DNA from 3 places in the Streptomyces sp. NPDC091972 genome. Region 2 is predicted to be linked to each of the others. Evidence: riboswitches for the same ligand, from Rfam matches in the RefSeq annotation. Region 2 holds a riboswitch; each other region holds the start of a gene.

What was found. A riboswitch is a leader RNA that binds a small molecule or an ion and turns the genes downstream of it on or off. The one in region 2 is predicted to bind cyclic di-AMP.
Positions count from the first base shown of each region.
Region 1: linked by a shared signal. The riboswitch ahead of ACIQJT_RS31280 (M23 family metallopeptidase) and the one ahead of ACIQJT_RS39005 (M23 family metallopeptidase) in region 2 are both predicted to bind cyclic di-AMP.
Region 3: linked by a shared signal. The riboswitch ahead of ACIQJT_RS36220 (transglycosylase family protein) and the one ahead of ACIQJT_RS39005 (M23 family metallopeptidase) in region 2 are both predicted to bind cyclic di-AMP.

Region 1 covers NZ_JBIVSV010000012.1:193,614-198,473, forward strand. Annotated here, with positions in the region: gene ACIQJT_RS31265 (GNAT family N-acetyltransferase) at 1-482, opposite strand, end outside; gene ACIQJT_RS31270 (HPr family phosphocarrier protein) at 679-960, shown strand; gene ACIQJT_RS31275 (GntR family transcriptional regulator) at 1,087-1,782, opposite strand; gene ACIQJT_RS31280 (M23 family metallopeptidase) at 1,971-2,723, opposite strand; cyclic di-AMP (ydaO/yuaA leader) riboswitch at 2,737-2,900, opposite strand; gene ACIQJT_RS31285 (pitrilysin family protein) at 3,100-4,488, opposite strand; gene ACIQJT_RS31290 (M16 family metallopeptidase) at 4,485-4,860, opposite strand, start outside.
Region 2 covers NZ_JBIVSV010000020.1:19,707-24,566, reverse strand. Annotated here, with positions in the region: gene ACIQJT_RS39025 (MarR family transcriptional regulator) at 1-108, shown strand, start outside; gene ribA (GTP cyclohydrolase II) at 228-869, shown strand; gene ACIQJT_RS39015 (hypothetical protein) at 889-1,149, opposite strand; tRNA gene ACIQJT_RS39010 (tRNA-Met) at 1,269-1,342, shown strand; cyclic di-AMP (ydaO/yuaA leader) riboswitch at 1,661-1,818, shown strand; gene ACIQJT_RS39005 (M23 family metallopeptidase) at 1,830-2,855, shown strand; gene ACIQJT_RS39000 (aldo/keto reductase) at 3,002-3,946, shown strand; gene ACIQJT_RS38995 (PrsW family intramembrane metalloprotease) at 3,959-4,860, opposite strand, start outside.
Region 3 covers NZ_JBIVSV010000016.1:103,525-108,384, forward strand. Annotated here, with positions in the region: gene ACIQJT_RS36210 (septum formation initiator family protein) at 1-456, opposite strand, end outside; gene eno (phosphopyruvate hydratase) at 568-1,854, opposite strand; gene ACIQJT_RS36220 (transglycosylase family protein) at 2,150-2,833, opposite strand; cyclic di-AMP (ydaO/yuaA leader) riboswitch at 2,838-3,015, opposite strand; gene ACIQJT_RS36225 (transglycosylase family protein) at 3,221-4,225, opposite strand; gene ACIQJT_RS36230 (cytochrome P450) at 4,416-4,860, opposite strand, start outside.

The DNA.
Region 1 (4,860 bases), on a different contig from region 2:
ACCTTGATCATCTTGACGTTGGCCGGCAGCACCTCGGCGGCGAAGCGCCGGATGCCGCGCTCGCGGGCGACGGCGCCGATGTGTTCGAGGAGGGCGGAGGCCACCCCGCGCCCCTGGTGGGCGTCCTGCACGAGGAAGGCGACCTCGGCCTCGTCGGCGGGGGCGGACGCGGGCATGCCGTCGGCGCCGATGCGGTCGTAGCGTACGGTGGCGATGAACTCGCCGCCGATGGTGGCGGCGAGTCCCACCCGGTCCACAAAGTCGTGGTGCGTGAAGCGGTGGACGTCCTTGGCGGACAGGCGTGGGTAGGGCGCGAAGAAGCGGTAGTACTTCGACTCGTCCGAGACCTGCTCGTAGAAGCTGACCAGGCGATCGGCGTCGTCGACGGTGATGGGCCTGATGCGCGCGGTGCCGCCGTCGCGCAGCACCACGTCGGCCTCCCAGTGGGCGGGGTACTCGTGCCGGTCCGACGCGCTCTGCATGGGCCCCAGAGTACGGCTCGCGTACGACAACGGCGCGAGGCAGTCTGTGGAGAACGCGCGAGAGCGCACAAGGACGGAAGTCGGGCCGAGGCCGCGGTCCGACGTCTCACCCCGGGAGGCTGCACGCCCTCCCGGGAGACGCTTCACGTGTGGGAAACTGGTCTAGACAACCCTGAACACCGAAGGGCAGCATCACATGGCTGAGCGCCGCGTCAACGTCGGCTGGGCCGAGGGCCTCCACGCCCGCCCCGCTTCCATCTTCGTCCGGGCCGCCACGGCCGCAGGCATCCCGGTGACGATCGCCAAGGCCGACGGCAACCCCGTCAACGCGGCCTCCATGCTGGCCGTTCTCGGCCTGGGCGCCCAGGGCGGCGAGGAGGTCGTCCTCGCCTCCGACGCCGAGGGCGCGGACGCGGCTCTCGACCGGCTCGCGAAGCTGGTCGCCGAGGGACTCGAGGAACTTCCCGAGACCGTCTGAGCACGGGTGTCCTGAAAAGCAGGCAAGGGCTCGTCCGAATTATCGGGCGGGCCCTTCGCTTTATCCTTTTACGGGCAGCGGAAAGAGCCCCCGCGAATTACTCCCTCTTTGTATACGGTGCCCGTGTTAATGCCGCACACCCGTCACGTTTACGGGATGTTGCGAACTCCTCACACGGTCCGCGCGGTCCTGTCCTGAGGTGAACCGCAGCCGGTGCGCCGCGCCCGAGCGCTCGGTGTGCAGCGCCGTGATCGCACGCGCCCGTTCGCCGTCCCCGCGGGCCACCGCGTCCACGATCGCGCCGTGCTCCGCCCAGGACTCCACGGGGTCGGCCGGCGCGTCCACGACGTACATCCAGGCGATCTTGTGCCGCAACTGGGTCAGCAGCGAGGTCAGCGCCGGGCTGCCGGTGGCCTGCGCGAGCGTCTCGTGGAACCAGCCCCCCAAGGAGCGCAGATCGTCGCTGTTGCCCCGCCTGGCCCGCTCCTGGCCCAGCCTGACCAGGCCGCGCAGCACCTTCAGATGGGCCTCGGTGCGCCGCTGGGCGGCCCGGGAGGCGCCCAGCGGTTCGAGGAGCATGCGCATCTCCAGGAGGTCGGCGCCCTCCTGCTCGGTCGGTTCGGCGACGCACGCGCCCGCGTGCCGCCGGGTCACCACGAAGCCCTCGGCCTCCAGCGTGCGCAGGGCCTCACGGACGGGGACCCGGGAGACGCCGTAGCGGCGGGCGAGCAGTTCCTCGGTGAGCCGGCTCCCGCGCGCGTGGACACCGGCGACGATGTCGTCCCGGATCGCCGTGCATACCGAGTGCGCCGGAATACGCATGTCCGACCTCCGTCTTAATCCCCGTGAAACGTCGCCGATTGACGTGTGTTCAGTGACTCTATTGCAATGAGCGGGAATTTCCGACGGCGGACCGGAATCCAGGGATATTTTTTGGACAACGGGGTGCCGGAAACGACGAAACCCCGGCTCGGGGAGCCGGGGTTCTCGCGGAGGCCGCGGGGCGATCGTCAGACGTCGACGCCGTGCGAGCGCAGGTAGGCGACGGGGTCGATGTCCGAGCCGTACTCGGGGCTGGTGCGTGCCTCGAAGTGCAGGTGCGGGCCGGTGACGTTGCCGGTCGCGCCGGAGAGGCCGATCTGCTGACCGGGAGTGACGGACTGGCCGACCGAGACGCCGATGGACGACAGGTGGCCGTACTGGGTGTACGTGCCGTCGGCCATCCTGATCACGACGTTGTTGCCGTACGCCCCGCCCCAGCCGGCCTCGACGACCGTGCCGCGGCCGACCGCGTGCACGGAGGTGCCGCTGGCGGCGTGGAAGTCGATACCGGTGTGGCTGCCGGAGGACCAGATGGAGCCGCCGCTCTTGTAGCCGGTGGAGACGTAGGAGCCGGAGATCGGGGCGACGAAGGCGTTGAGGCGCTTGCGCTCGGCCTCGCGGGCGGCGCGCTCCTTGGCCTCGCGGATCTCCTTGGCACGCGCCTCGGCCTTGCGCTTGGCCTCCGCCTCCGCCTTCTTCTGCGCGGCGGCCTGCGCCTGGGCCTCGGCCTGGGCGTCGAGCTGGTCCGCGAGGGAGTCGCCGACGGAGACGACGGGCATGAGGCCGGTCTGCTCGACGGAGTTCTCGGCGGCGAGCGCCGGGGCGGCGATGGTGCCGATGACGCCGGTGGTGGCGAGGGCGGCGACGCCCGCGGCGCGGGCGGTGGTGCGCTTCATGCGGCTGGGACGGCGGTGCTTCCCGGTGGCGCAGGTGAACGCCATGTGGTGGCTGGTCCTTTCCTTCCTTCTCGCCTACCGGGTTAGCTGACGGGTTCGGAGCAGGAAGGTCTCCTACGGACCCCCTCGCGGTCGCGTGGGCGTCCGATTCACCCCAGGGACGTGGTGTGGGTCCCCGGCTCCCCTGGCTCGCGCCGTACGGGGACTCGGCGATGACTGTCCGGTGCCGCGGGCGCGGCGCAGTGCCTGACGGACAGCCCGCAAGACGCTAAGCGGGGCGGCTTTCAGGACCCAAACGGATCAGGGTGTTTGTAGCGCATCCCACAGGGCAGACAGGCAACCTCCCACCCAATTCGGACATCAAGGGGCCCTGGTGACGCCGCCGTCACCAGGGCCCCTCCACGCCCGTGCCGGTGCTCGGCTACTCGGCGCTGACGACCTTGACCTCGCCGATACCGAGGGCCTCGACGGGCTCCTTGATGGCCGCCGCGTCGCCGACCAGGACCGTCACCAGCCGGTCCACCGGGAAGGCGTTCACGACGGCCGCGGTGGCCTCCACGGTGCCGGTCGCGGCGAGCTGCTGGTACAGGGTCGCCTGGTAGTCGTCGGGCAGGTGCTGCTCGACCTGGTCGGCCAGCGTGCTCGCCACGGCCGCGGCCGTCTCGTACTTGAGCGGTGCCACACCCACGAGGTTCTGCACGGCGACGTCGCGCTCGGCGTCGGTGAGGCCGCCCTCGGCGAGCGTGCGCAGCACCTTCCACAGGTCGTCCAGGGCGGGACCGGTGTTCGGGGTGTCGACGGAGCCGCTGATGGCGAGCATCGCGGCGCCCGAGCCGTCCGGCGCGGACCGGAGGACCTGGCCGAACGCCCGTACGCCGTAGGTGTAGCCCTTCTCCTCGCGCAGGACGCGGTCAAGGCGGGAGGTGAGGGTGCCGCCGAGGCAGTACGTGCCGAGCACCTGCGCGGGCCACACGCGTGCGTGCCGGTCGGCGCCGATACGGCCGATCAGGAGCTGGGTCTGGACGGCTCCGGGGCGGTCCACGATCACGACGCGGCCGGTGTCGTCGGCGGTCACCGGCGGCACGGGCCGCGGCTGGGCCGGGGAACCGGTCCAGGCACCGAGCGTGTCGGCGAGCAGCGCGTCCAGGTCGATGCCGGTGAGGTCGCCGACGACCACGGCGGTCGCGGTGGCGGGCCGCACGTGCTTCTCGTAGAAGGCGCGTACGGCCGCGGAGTCGATGTTCCCGACGGTCTCCTCGGTGCCCTGGCGCGGGCGCGACATGCGCGAGTCCGCCGGGAACAGCTCCTTGGAGAGCTCCTTGGCGGCACGGCGGGACGGGTTGGCCAGCTCATGCGGGATCTCGTCGAGGCGGTTGCGGACGAGCCGCTCGACCTCGCTGTCCGCGAACGCGGGCGCCCTGAGCGCGTCGGCCAGCAGACCGAGCGCCTTGGCGAGGCGGGAGGCCGGCACTTCGAGGCTGAGGCGGACGCCCGGGTGGTCGGCGTGCGCGTCGAGGGTGGCTCCGCAGCGCTCCAGCTCGGCGGCGAACTCCTCGGCCGAGTGCTTGTCGGTGCCCTCGGAGAAGGCGCGGGCCATGATCGTGGCGACGCCGTCCAGGCCGGCGGGTTCGGCGTCCAGGGGTGCGTCCAGGAGCACTTCCACGGCGACGACCTGCTGGCCGGGGCGGTGGCAGCGCAGCAGGGTCAGGCCGTTGTCGAGCGTCCCGCGCTCGGGGGCGGGGAAGGCCCAGACCTTGGGCTCGCCCGCCTGCGGCTGCGGGTGGAACTCCATCGCGGCGAGCTCGCTCACTTGGCCGCCTCCTCGTTGTCGTCGCTGGCTTCCACGGTTGCCGCGGCCTCGGGGTCCTCGGCGGCTTCCTCGGCGCTGTCGGCGATCTCGGCCGGGGTGAGCGGCTCGTAGACCAGCACCGCGCGGTTGTCGGGGCGCAGCCTGGCCTTGGCGACCGCCTGCACGTCCTCGGCGCTCACCTCCAGGACGCGCTGCACGGCGGTCAGGGCGAGCTGCGGGTCGCCGAACAGGACGGCGTAGCGGCACAGTTCGTCGGCGCGGCCCGCGACGGTGCCCAGCCGGTCCAGCCACTCGCGCTCCAACTGGGCCTGGGCGCGCTCCATTTCCTCGGCCGTGGGCCCCTCCGCGGCGAACCGCGCGAGCTCCTCGTCG
Region 2 (4,860 bases):
GGGCAGTTGGAGGAGATCTTCACGAGTGTCACCGCGGGACTCCAGGGGGAGGGCGGACCCGCCGAGGAGGTTCCGTGGCGCCGGCGGTCCTCCCCGTCCTGCTCCTGAGGGTGCGTGTGACGAGTGCCATAAAGGCGTTGCTTCAAATTTAAAGCATGAGGTAGGGTCTCGATCAGTAGGACTGCTTCAAAACTGAAGCAGATATGCCCACGGAGCGGAGTACCCGCATGCCCGACCTGCCCGCCGCCACCCAGCGCTCCCGCGTCCACGTCCCGCTGCGCTTCGGGGACGGCTACCGCGTCGACGCCGAGCTCGTCACCTTCCACGGCCTGGCCGACGGGCGGGAGCACCTCGCCGTCGTCCTCGGCGACCCCGCCCCCGGCACCGTCCCGCTGGTGCGGCTGCACTCCGAGTGCCTCACCGGTGACGTCTTCGGCTCCGCCCGCTGCGACTGCGGCCCGCAACTGCGCGAGGCGGTCGAGCGCATAGCCGAGCGCGGCGGCGTCCTGCTCTACCTCCGCCAGGAGGGCCGCGGCATCGGCCTCTACAACAAGCTCGACGCGTACGCCCTCCAGGACCAGGGTCTCGACACCTACGCCGCGAACACCGCGCTGGGCCTGCCCGAGGACGCCCGCGACTACACGGCGGCCGCGCAGATGCTGACCGCCCTGGGCATCGGCGAACTCGACCTGCTCTCCAACAACCCCGACAAGGCGGGTCAGTTGAGGGACCTCGGGATCGGCGTCCACGACCGCGTCCCGACCGGCGTCTTCACCACCGCCCACAACGTCCGCTACCTCCGCGCGAAGGTCCTCCAGACCCAGCACACGCTGCCGCTGGGCGAGTTGACGGAGCTCGGGGTCGGCTGACGGCCGCCCGGGCGGGTGCTCACTCGCCGGAGCCGCCCGCACCGCCCTCGTGGTCCCGCACCCAGTTCCGGTGGGCGCCCGAGCCCTCGCGGCCGGGCGAGAGCCTCAGCACGGTCCCGTCGTCGATCTGCTCCAGGCTCGTCACCACGTAGCGGGAGCCCGTGTGCACCGCCAGCCTGATGCTGCCGTTGCCGAACTCCGTCACCCGCAGCGTCCGGCCGCCGGAGAGCGGGATGTCCCGCTTCCCGATCTCCGCCGGCCGCCCGTCGGCTGCCGTCATGTCCCCTCCTCGTTCCTGTGAGGAGCGCCACGGTACGCCGCTCCGCGCGGCCACCGGGGCCCCTGGAACAACCCTGGCGCGAACCACCTCGCGGATGACGTATGCTGGTCACACAACGACGCGGGGTGGAGCAGCTCGGTAGCTCGCTGGGCTCATAACCCAGAGGTCGCAGGTTCAAATCCTGTCCCCGCTACTGAAGGCTCAGGGCCGGAATCCAGTGAATGGGTTCCGGCCCTGAGTGTTTGTGCGTCCGCGCCCGGCCGGAGGGTTCGCAGCGGCCTTCGTCACGCCGGGTGAGCGGATGGGCGCCCTCCGCATAGCGACTGACACACCGTCAACACCCCTGTGCCGTCTGAGTCGTGGTCAACTCGCCCGTTTTTCACCGTTCATGGGCCGTAAGTCCAGCGGGATTTCGTTAATGATCAAGCGGAACAGCTTGGAATCGGGCCCCCGGGTCTATTAACGTTCGATAACGCAGCGCGGTCGTCCCAGCCGTCACAAGAGACGGCTCCGTGCTCACGCGCCGAATTCCGCAAGGGAACCGGGGAACCACCACCTTGGGGTGAATCGCTCGTAGTCCGCCGTGGCAGCACGGTGGATATACGCGCGTAGGAGACCTTCCTGCTCCGAACCCGTCAGCTAACCCGGTAGGCGAGAAGGAAGGAAAGGAGTGCGCCCACGTGGCGTCCAACCCGCCTGCCCCCGAGGCGCCGTACGTTCCGAGCGACACCCTCGTGTACGGCGGCTACCGTGCCGACGACGAGGCTCCGCTCGGCGAGTGGAACCCGACCGCGGACTCCCTCGCTCCCGTACGAGGCCGGCATCGCGTAGCAAAGCAGCGTGGCGGCGGATTCGCCCGTAGCTCCACCGTCCTGGGCGTCGGCGTCATAGCCGCGGTCAGCGCGGGCGGGATGGCCAGCGCCAACACCGGCAAGCCGCCGGTCTCCATCTCGATGCCGGACCTGCCCAACGTGGGCTCGCTCATCTCGGACGACTCCGACCCGGCCGCCGCCGACACGAGCGCCTTCAGCAGCGTCGGCGCCACCACCGCCGGCACCGCCGAGGGCGCCTCGGACGCCGGTGAGGCACTGCGCTCGCGCATCCTGGCCCAGGCCGAGGTGCAGCAGGACCAGATCGACACCAAGGCCGCCCAGGCCGTCGCGGACGCCGCCCAGAAGGAGGCCGACGCGGCCGCCGCCAAGGCGGAGAAGGAAGCCCAGGAGAAGGCCGCCGCCGCCAAGAAGAAGGCGGAGGAGGAGGCCGCGAAGAAGGCCGAGGCGGAGCGCCTGGCCGAGCTCGCCAAGCAGTACACGCTGCCGACCTCGTCGTACACCATCACCTCGACCTTCGGTCAGGCCGGTTCCCTGTGGTCCTCCGGCTACCACACGGGCCTCGACTTCGCCGCCCCCACGGGCACGCTCATCAAGGCGGTCCACAGCGGCACCATCACGGAGGCCGGCTGGGCCGGCTCCTACGGCTACCGCACGATCCTCACCCTCGACGACGGCACCGAGCTGTGGTTCTGCCACCAGTCCTCGATCAGCGTCAGCGTCGGCCAGAAGGTCGCCACCGGTGACGTCATCGGCCGCGTGGGCGCCACGGGCAACGTGACCGGCGCGCACCTGCACCTGGAGGTCCACCCGGGCGGCTCCGCCGACGGGATCGACCCGATGGCGTGGCTGCGCGGCAAGGGTCTCAACCCCTGACCCTCCCCCGCGAACTCCGACAGCCCTGACGACGTCCCCCCGACGTCAGGGCTGTCGGTGTGTCGGAGCAGCCGACCCCGCTTGTTTGCGAGGACTTTGCGGCCGTGCCGGAAGGCCGGCGTCCGGCACTGGCGTTGACGTATGGCATGACTTCTCTTCGCAAGCTCGGCTCCTCCGGCCTCGAGGTCTTCCCGCTCTCCCTCGGCGGCAACGTGTTCGGCTGGACCGCCGACGAGGCCACCTCGTTCGCCGTCCTCGACGCCTACACCGCGGCCGGCGGCAACTTCCTCGACACGGCCGACTCGTACTCGGCATGGGTGGACGGCAACTCCGGTGGCGAGTCCGAGACCATCATCGGAAAGTGGCTGGCGGCCCGCGGCAACCGCGACGACGTCCTCATCGCCACGAAGGTCAGCCAGCACCCCGACTACCCGGGCCTGAGCGCGGCGAACATCAAGGCGGCGGCGGACGCCTCGCTGCGCCGCCTCGGCACCGACCGCATCGACCTGTACTACACCCACTACGACAAGCCGGAGACACCCGTCGAGGAGATCATCGGCGCGCTGGACGAGCTGGTGAAGGCGGGCAAGGTACGGGCGATCGGAGCCTCCAACATCTCCGCCGCGCGCCTTGCGGAGTCCCTCGACTTCTCCGACCGCGAGGGCCTCGCGCGCTACACCGCCCTCCAGCCCCACTACAACCTCGTCTCGCGGGACACCTACGAGGGCGAACTCCAGGCCGTCGCCTCCCGGCAGGGTCTCGCCGCCGTCCCGTACTTCGCCCTCGCCTCCGGGTTCCTCACCGGCAAGTACCGCGTCGGCGAGACCGTGGAGAGCCGGCGCAGCGCGGGTGCCGCCAAGCACCTGGAGACCGAGCGCGGCCGGAAGGTGCTCGCGGCGCTCGACGACATCGCCGAGTCCCACACCGTCCCGGTCGCCACGGTCGCCCTCGCCTGGCTCGCCGCCCAGCCGACGGTCGCGGCCCCGATCGCGTCCGCCCGCACGGTGGAGCAGCTCCCGGCGCTGCTGAGGGTGGCGGAGCTGACCCTGACGGAGGAGGAGCTGGGGCGCCTGACGGAGGCGTCGGCGTAAGGGGAGGCCGGCCTACGTCCGGTACGGGTTGTACGCGGGGTAGGGCACCGCGTGCGCCGGGTGGACCGGGTGCGCCTGCTGGGCGGGGTGGGGCGGGTGGCCGTACACCCCGTACACCGGCCAGGGCGGCGCGGCCACCGGTACCGGGGGTGCCGTCGTCCGGGCCGCGTGGTCCAGGGCGGGGCGGGCCACGTCCCGCCGGCGCCACAGCTCGTGCAGCAGCTCCCGCTCCCGTACGACGAAGTCGGCGTTCGCCCGGCCGAGCCGTCCCCGGCGCCGCAGGAACGCCAACGACGTCGCGTACGCCTCGTACTGCGCGACCGCCCGCGCCGCCGCCCGCCCGCCGAACTGCCGCCGCGCGTACTCCCGCGCTATCCGCCGGGCCCGCATCGAGCCCAGTACGTACGGCTCGGCCGGCGTCAGCCACCCGGCGGCGGCGTACGCGGGCAGTTCCTCGCGCACGGTCCGCAGCTCCCGCTGCCGCGTCCAGATGACCAGCCAGGTCAGCAGCGCGAAGGCCGGCACCATGAACGTCGCGTACACCGCGAAGAAGCCGTACTCCCCGAACGTCGACGAACCGTTCCACATCGCGTGCATGCCCATCGCGAGCAGCAGTCCGGACAGCGGGACGAGAACCCGCCGTACGTGCTGGCGTTCCGCCGACAGCGCGGAGATGCCGAAACCGATGCCGGTGAGGACCGTGAACAGGGGGTGCGCGAAGGGGGACATCACCACGCGCACGAAGAAGGTGGCGGCGGTGACGGAGGCGATGCCGCTGTCGCCGGTGAGCTGGTCGGTGCCGAAGGCGGTGCCGAGGTAGAGGATGTTCTCGGTGAAGGCGAAGCCGGTGGCGGTGACCCCCGCTATCACCACGCCGTCGACGATCCCGGTGAAGTCCCGTCTGCGGAACAGGA
Region 3 (4,860 bases), on a different contig from region 2:
CTTGTCGACCCCGTCCCAGACGTTCGCGTACCAGGGGCGGTCGGCCGCGCCCAGGTCGCTGCGGGACTGCTTCGCGGCGTCCGGGTCGACGACGACGAACCCCGTCTCACCCGGCATCACGTAGTGCAGCCGCTGCCGGATCTGCTGCTCCGCGTACGCGTCGTCCTGCCAGCGCGCCTTGAGGTCGCGCAGCTTCTCGACCCGTTCGGCGGCCTGCTCCTTCTCCCGCTGGAGATCGGCGATCTCGGCGCGCTGCGAGACGTACTGCCTTATCGGGTACGCCAGCGCCACCACCAGCGTGCACAGCACCAGGGCGAGCAGCGCGGCCCGGCCGGTCAGCCGGGAGCGGCGGGCCTGCCGTCTGGTCTGGGAGCGGTAGACACGGGCCGCGGTCTGCTCGCCGAGCAGCCTGATCCTCGTCGTCGTGGAGAAACGGTCCCGGTCCTTCACGGCCATCGGCTCTCCGCCTCCCCTTCTACGTGCGTACGTCCCCGCACACGGTACGGGACCGGTACGGGGACGTACGTACGACTGGCTAAGGCTTGACCCCGGAAGGGCCAGCCGGTGTCAGCCCTTGAAGCGCGGGAACGCGCTGCGGCCGGCGTAGACCGCGGCGTCGTCGAGGATCTCCTCGATGCGCAGGAGCTGGTTGTACTTGGCGACGCGCTCGGAGCGGGCCGGGGCGCCGGTCTTGATCTGGCCGCAGTTGGTGGCGACGGCCAGGTCGGCGATGGTGACGTCCTCGGTCTCGCCGGAGCGGTGGGACATCATGCACTTGAAGCCGCTGCGCTGGGCGAGCTCGACGGCGTCGAGGGTCTCGGTGAGCGAGCCGATCTGGTTCACCTTGACGAGCAGCGCGTTGGCGGCGCCGTCCTCGATGCCGCGGGCCAGGCGCTCCGGGTTGGTGACGAAGAGGTCGTCGCCGACGATCTGGACCTTGTCGCCCAGCTTGTCGGTGAGGACCTTCCAGCCGGCCCAGTCGTCCTCGAACAGCGGGTCCTCGATGGAGACGAGCGGGTAGGCCGCCACGAGCTCCTCGTAGTATTCCGTCATCTCGGCGGCCGAGCGGTCCTTGCCCTCGAACTGGTACTTGCCGTCCTTGTAGAACTCGGAGGCGGCGACGTCGAGCGCCAGGGCGACCTGCTCGCCGGGGATGTAACCGGCTTCCTTGATCGCCTCGAGGATGAGGTCCAGGGCGGCGCGGTTGGACTCCAGGTTCGGCGCGAAGCCGCCCTCGTCGCCGAGGCCGGTGGACAGGCCCTTGCTCTTCAGGACCTTCTTGAGGGTGTGGTAGACCTCGGTGCCCCAGCGCAGCGCCTCGGAGAAGGACTCCGCGCCGATCGGGGCGATCATGAACTCCTGGATGTCCACGTTGGAGTCGGCGTGCGAGCCGCCGTTCAGGATGTTCATCATCGGCACCGGCAGCAGGTGCGCGTTCGGGCCGCCCAGGTAGCGGAAGAGCGGGAGGTCGCTGGCCTCGGAGGCGGCGTGGGCGACGGCGAGGGAGACGCCGAGGATGGCGTTGGCGCCGAGCGAGCCCTTGTTGTCGGTGGCGTCCAGGTCGAACATCGCCTGGTCGATCAGACGCTGCTCGGTGGCGTCGTAGCCGACGAGCTCCGGGCCGATCTGCTCGATGACCGCGAGGACGGCCTTCTCGACACCCTTGCCCTGGTAGCGGTTCGGGTCACCGTCACGCAGCTCGATGGCCTCGAAGGCGCCCGTGGAGGCGCCGGACGGGACGGCGGCACGACCGGTGCTGCCGTCGTCGAGGCCGACCTCGACCTCGACCGTGGGGTTGCCTCGGGAGTCCAGGATTTCCCGGGCTACGACGACGTCGATGGACGGCACGAGCATCTCCTTCTTGGGATGTGACACGGTCCGCCGGGACCGCGGTGGGTTCTGCGAGACCGAGCCTAACCGGCTCCGGGGGATCGGCCACCGTGTGGACCGACCCATGGACAGAACCGAGAGTAAATTGTTTCCGAACTGAACAAAGACGGGCCGGCACCCGCGCATGAAAAGGCCCCGCCCCGGTGCGTACGGGGGAACACGCACCGGAGCGGGGAGCCCGTGGGGACGGGGGGGTGACCCTCACGAGGTCTTCAGTATGAGGACCACGCCTGTGAGGGCACTGTGGTTCAGCGAGGTGTCACTTCAGGTGGAGCTGCTGGCCCGGGAAGATGAAGTCGGCATCGTCGATGATGTCCTTGTTCAGCTTGAACAGCTTCTGCCAGCCGCCCTTGACCTTGTGCTTCTCGGCGATCGAGCTGAGGGTGTCACCCTTGACGACCTTGTACTCGCCGTCGCCCTTCTTGACCTTCTTGCCGGTCGGCGTGGTGACGGTCTTCTTGGCGGCCGGACGGTCGGAGGAGCGGGAGGCGCTCTGCTCCTCGGTCGAACGGGTGCTGGTGCCCGAGTTCGAGGAGCCGGCGGAGGACGAGCTGCCGCCACCGTTGTAGGCGGCGCTGGACAGGCCCGTGCCGCAGACCGGCCAGGCACCCTTGCCCTGGGAGGCGAGGACCTTCTCGGCGACGGCGATCTGCTGGGCCTTGCTGGCCTGGTTGGCCTGCGCGGCGTACTGCGTGCCGCCGTACGCGGCCCAGGTGGAGGCGGAGAACTGCAGACCGCCGTAGTAGCCGTTGCCGGTGTTGATGGACCAGTTGCCGCCGGACTCGCACTGGGCGACGGCGTCCCACTCGGAGGCGGTGGCGGCGGAGGCGTTGCCCGCGGCCATCAGCGGGGCGGCGATGGCGACACCGGTGACGCCGGCGAGCGCGGCGGCGCGGGTGGCCTTGGACGGACGACGGTGCTTGCCCTTGCCGGAAAACAGCATGGATCGATCCCCTCACCGACGCCTGCGAGGTGAGCTGTCGGGTTCGGGCCGGTTGAGTTGCCCGGTCGCGCCCGGCGCCTTGCGGCTCCTAGCGCGACTTCACCCCTAGCCGGTCCAGCGTGAACTGCTGGGTCCGGCACTTACCTTGGGTCCCCCGCTCCTGCCTACGGCGCTTGACGCGACGACTGTTCCCGTACGGCCGCTGGCAGGATTCGGCGTTGCGGCAGACGGGGCTCGGGTTGCCGAGCGGTCACGACCGTAGACATGCGTTCGGCGGAATTTCAAAGACGATCAGGGCTTCTGAGACTCATCCCACACTTTCACCAAAGTGGACATTCAGTGCGAAGTGTGACGTGAACTCCCGCTGTTTTTCAGGTCTTTTCGACCCTATTCAGCCCCTGTGTCGAGCGTCTGACCGGCAACGATGTTGCTCGGGTCGGTCCCGATGCGGTCCTTGTTCTCCGCGTAGAGGGCGCGCCATCCGCCGTCGAGACCAAGGGAGTCGGCGATGGAGACGAGGGAGTCGCCCTCCTGGACCGTGTAGGTGGCGGCGGCATGCCGGCCGGCCGTGGGGGAGGCCGCGCTCTTCGTCACACTCTCCTCGGCACTGTCGCCGCGATGCTTGCCGGAACCCAGGGCACCCACGTCCACGAGGGCCGAAGAGCCGCCCTCCTGCCATGACTTGTCCGCTTCATCCTCTTCTGCGCTCACCACGGGCGAGCTGTCGGACGGCTGCGCGTCCCGCTGTGCGGAACCCTCGGATACCGAAGAGTTCTTTTTGTCCGGCTTGGCGGAACTGTCATCGCCGGAGGGAGTGGCCGAGGGCGAGGGCGTCCCGGACGATCCGTCCAGCGCGTCGAGCAGACCGGAGGACTTCTCGGAACCCGACGAGTCGGAGGAACCGGACGAAGAGGAGGAACCTTCGGAACTGGACGAGCCGGACGATCCGGATGAGTTGGACGCCGAGGCGGAGGGCGTGCCGCTTCCCACGCCCGTGTCGACGTCGGCCGAACTCGCGTCCTTGCTGAGACCGCCGAGCAGCCCGCAGGTCGGCCAGGCGGCGATGCCCTGGTCCGCGAGCAGCTTCTCGGCCACGGCTATCTGCTGGTTGCGGCTGGCCAGGTCCGCGGTCTCGGCGTACTCGAGGCCGCCGTACTTCTCCCAGTTCTCCTGGGACATCTGAAGGCCGCCGTAGAAGCCGTTGCCGTCGTTCGCGCTCCAGGAGCCACCGCTCTCGCACTCCGCGACCCGGTCCCACGTGGTGCCGGTGGCGGCGCTCGCCCCGGTCGCCCCGAGCAGTGGGATCGCGATGGCGGATCCCGTCACACCGGCCGCCACGAGGAGAGCCGGAGCCTGACGGGGGCGACGGTGACGACCGTTCCCGGAGAGCATGGAGGGACCTTTCCCGAGACAGCAAGTACCCGCGCGGCAGTGGTACGGGGACCGCGCTGGTCCGTGAACGTATAGGGATTCGATCACTTGTCACAAGTTAATGCCGCGTAGATCACGTGAAGATCACAGACTTGAGGGCGTGTCATGTTTACGCGGCATCCTCCCGGGATACCCCGGACCCCTCGGTCGATTACCGGACGGGCGTGAACTCCACGGGCAAAGTACGCAGTCCACGCATGATGAGTCCGCCACGCCAGCGCAAATCAGCCGAATCCACCGCGAGTTGAAGGTCCGGGAGCCGGGTGAGGAGGGTGGCGAGCGCGGTCTGGCCCTCCAGCCGGGCCAGCGGGGCACCGAGGCAGTAGTGGATGCCGTGGCCGTAACCGAGGTGCTGATTGTCACGGCGGGACAGATCGAGCACGTCCGGGTCGGCGAACCGCTCCGGATCCCGGTCCGCGGCCGCGAGGACGACGAGCACCGGGTCCCCGGCCGCGATGTCCTGCCCGCCGATCCGCAGGGGCTGGGTGGCGAACCGCCAGGTGGCCAGCTCGACCGGGCCGTCGTACCTGAGGAGTTCCTCCACCCCGGTCTCCAGGAGGCCCCTCTCCCCGTCGGCGAGGGACCTCTGCAACCGG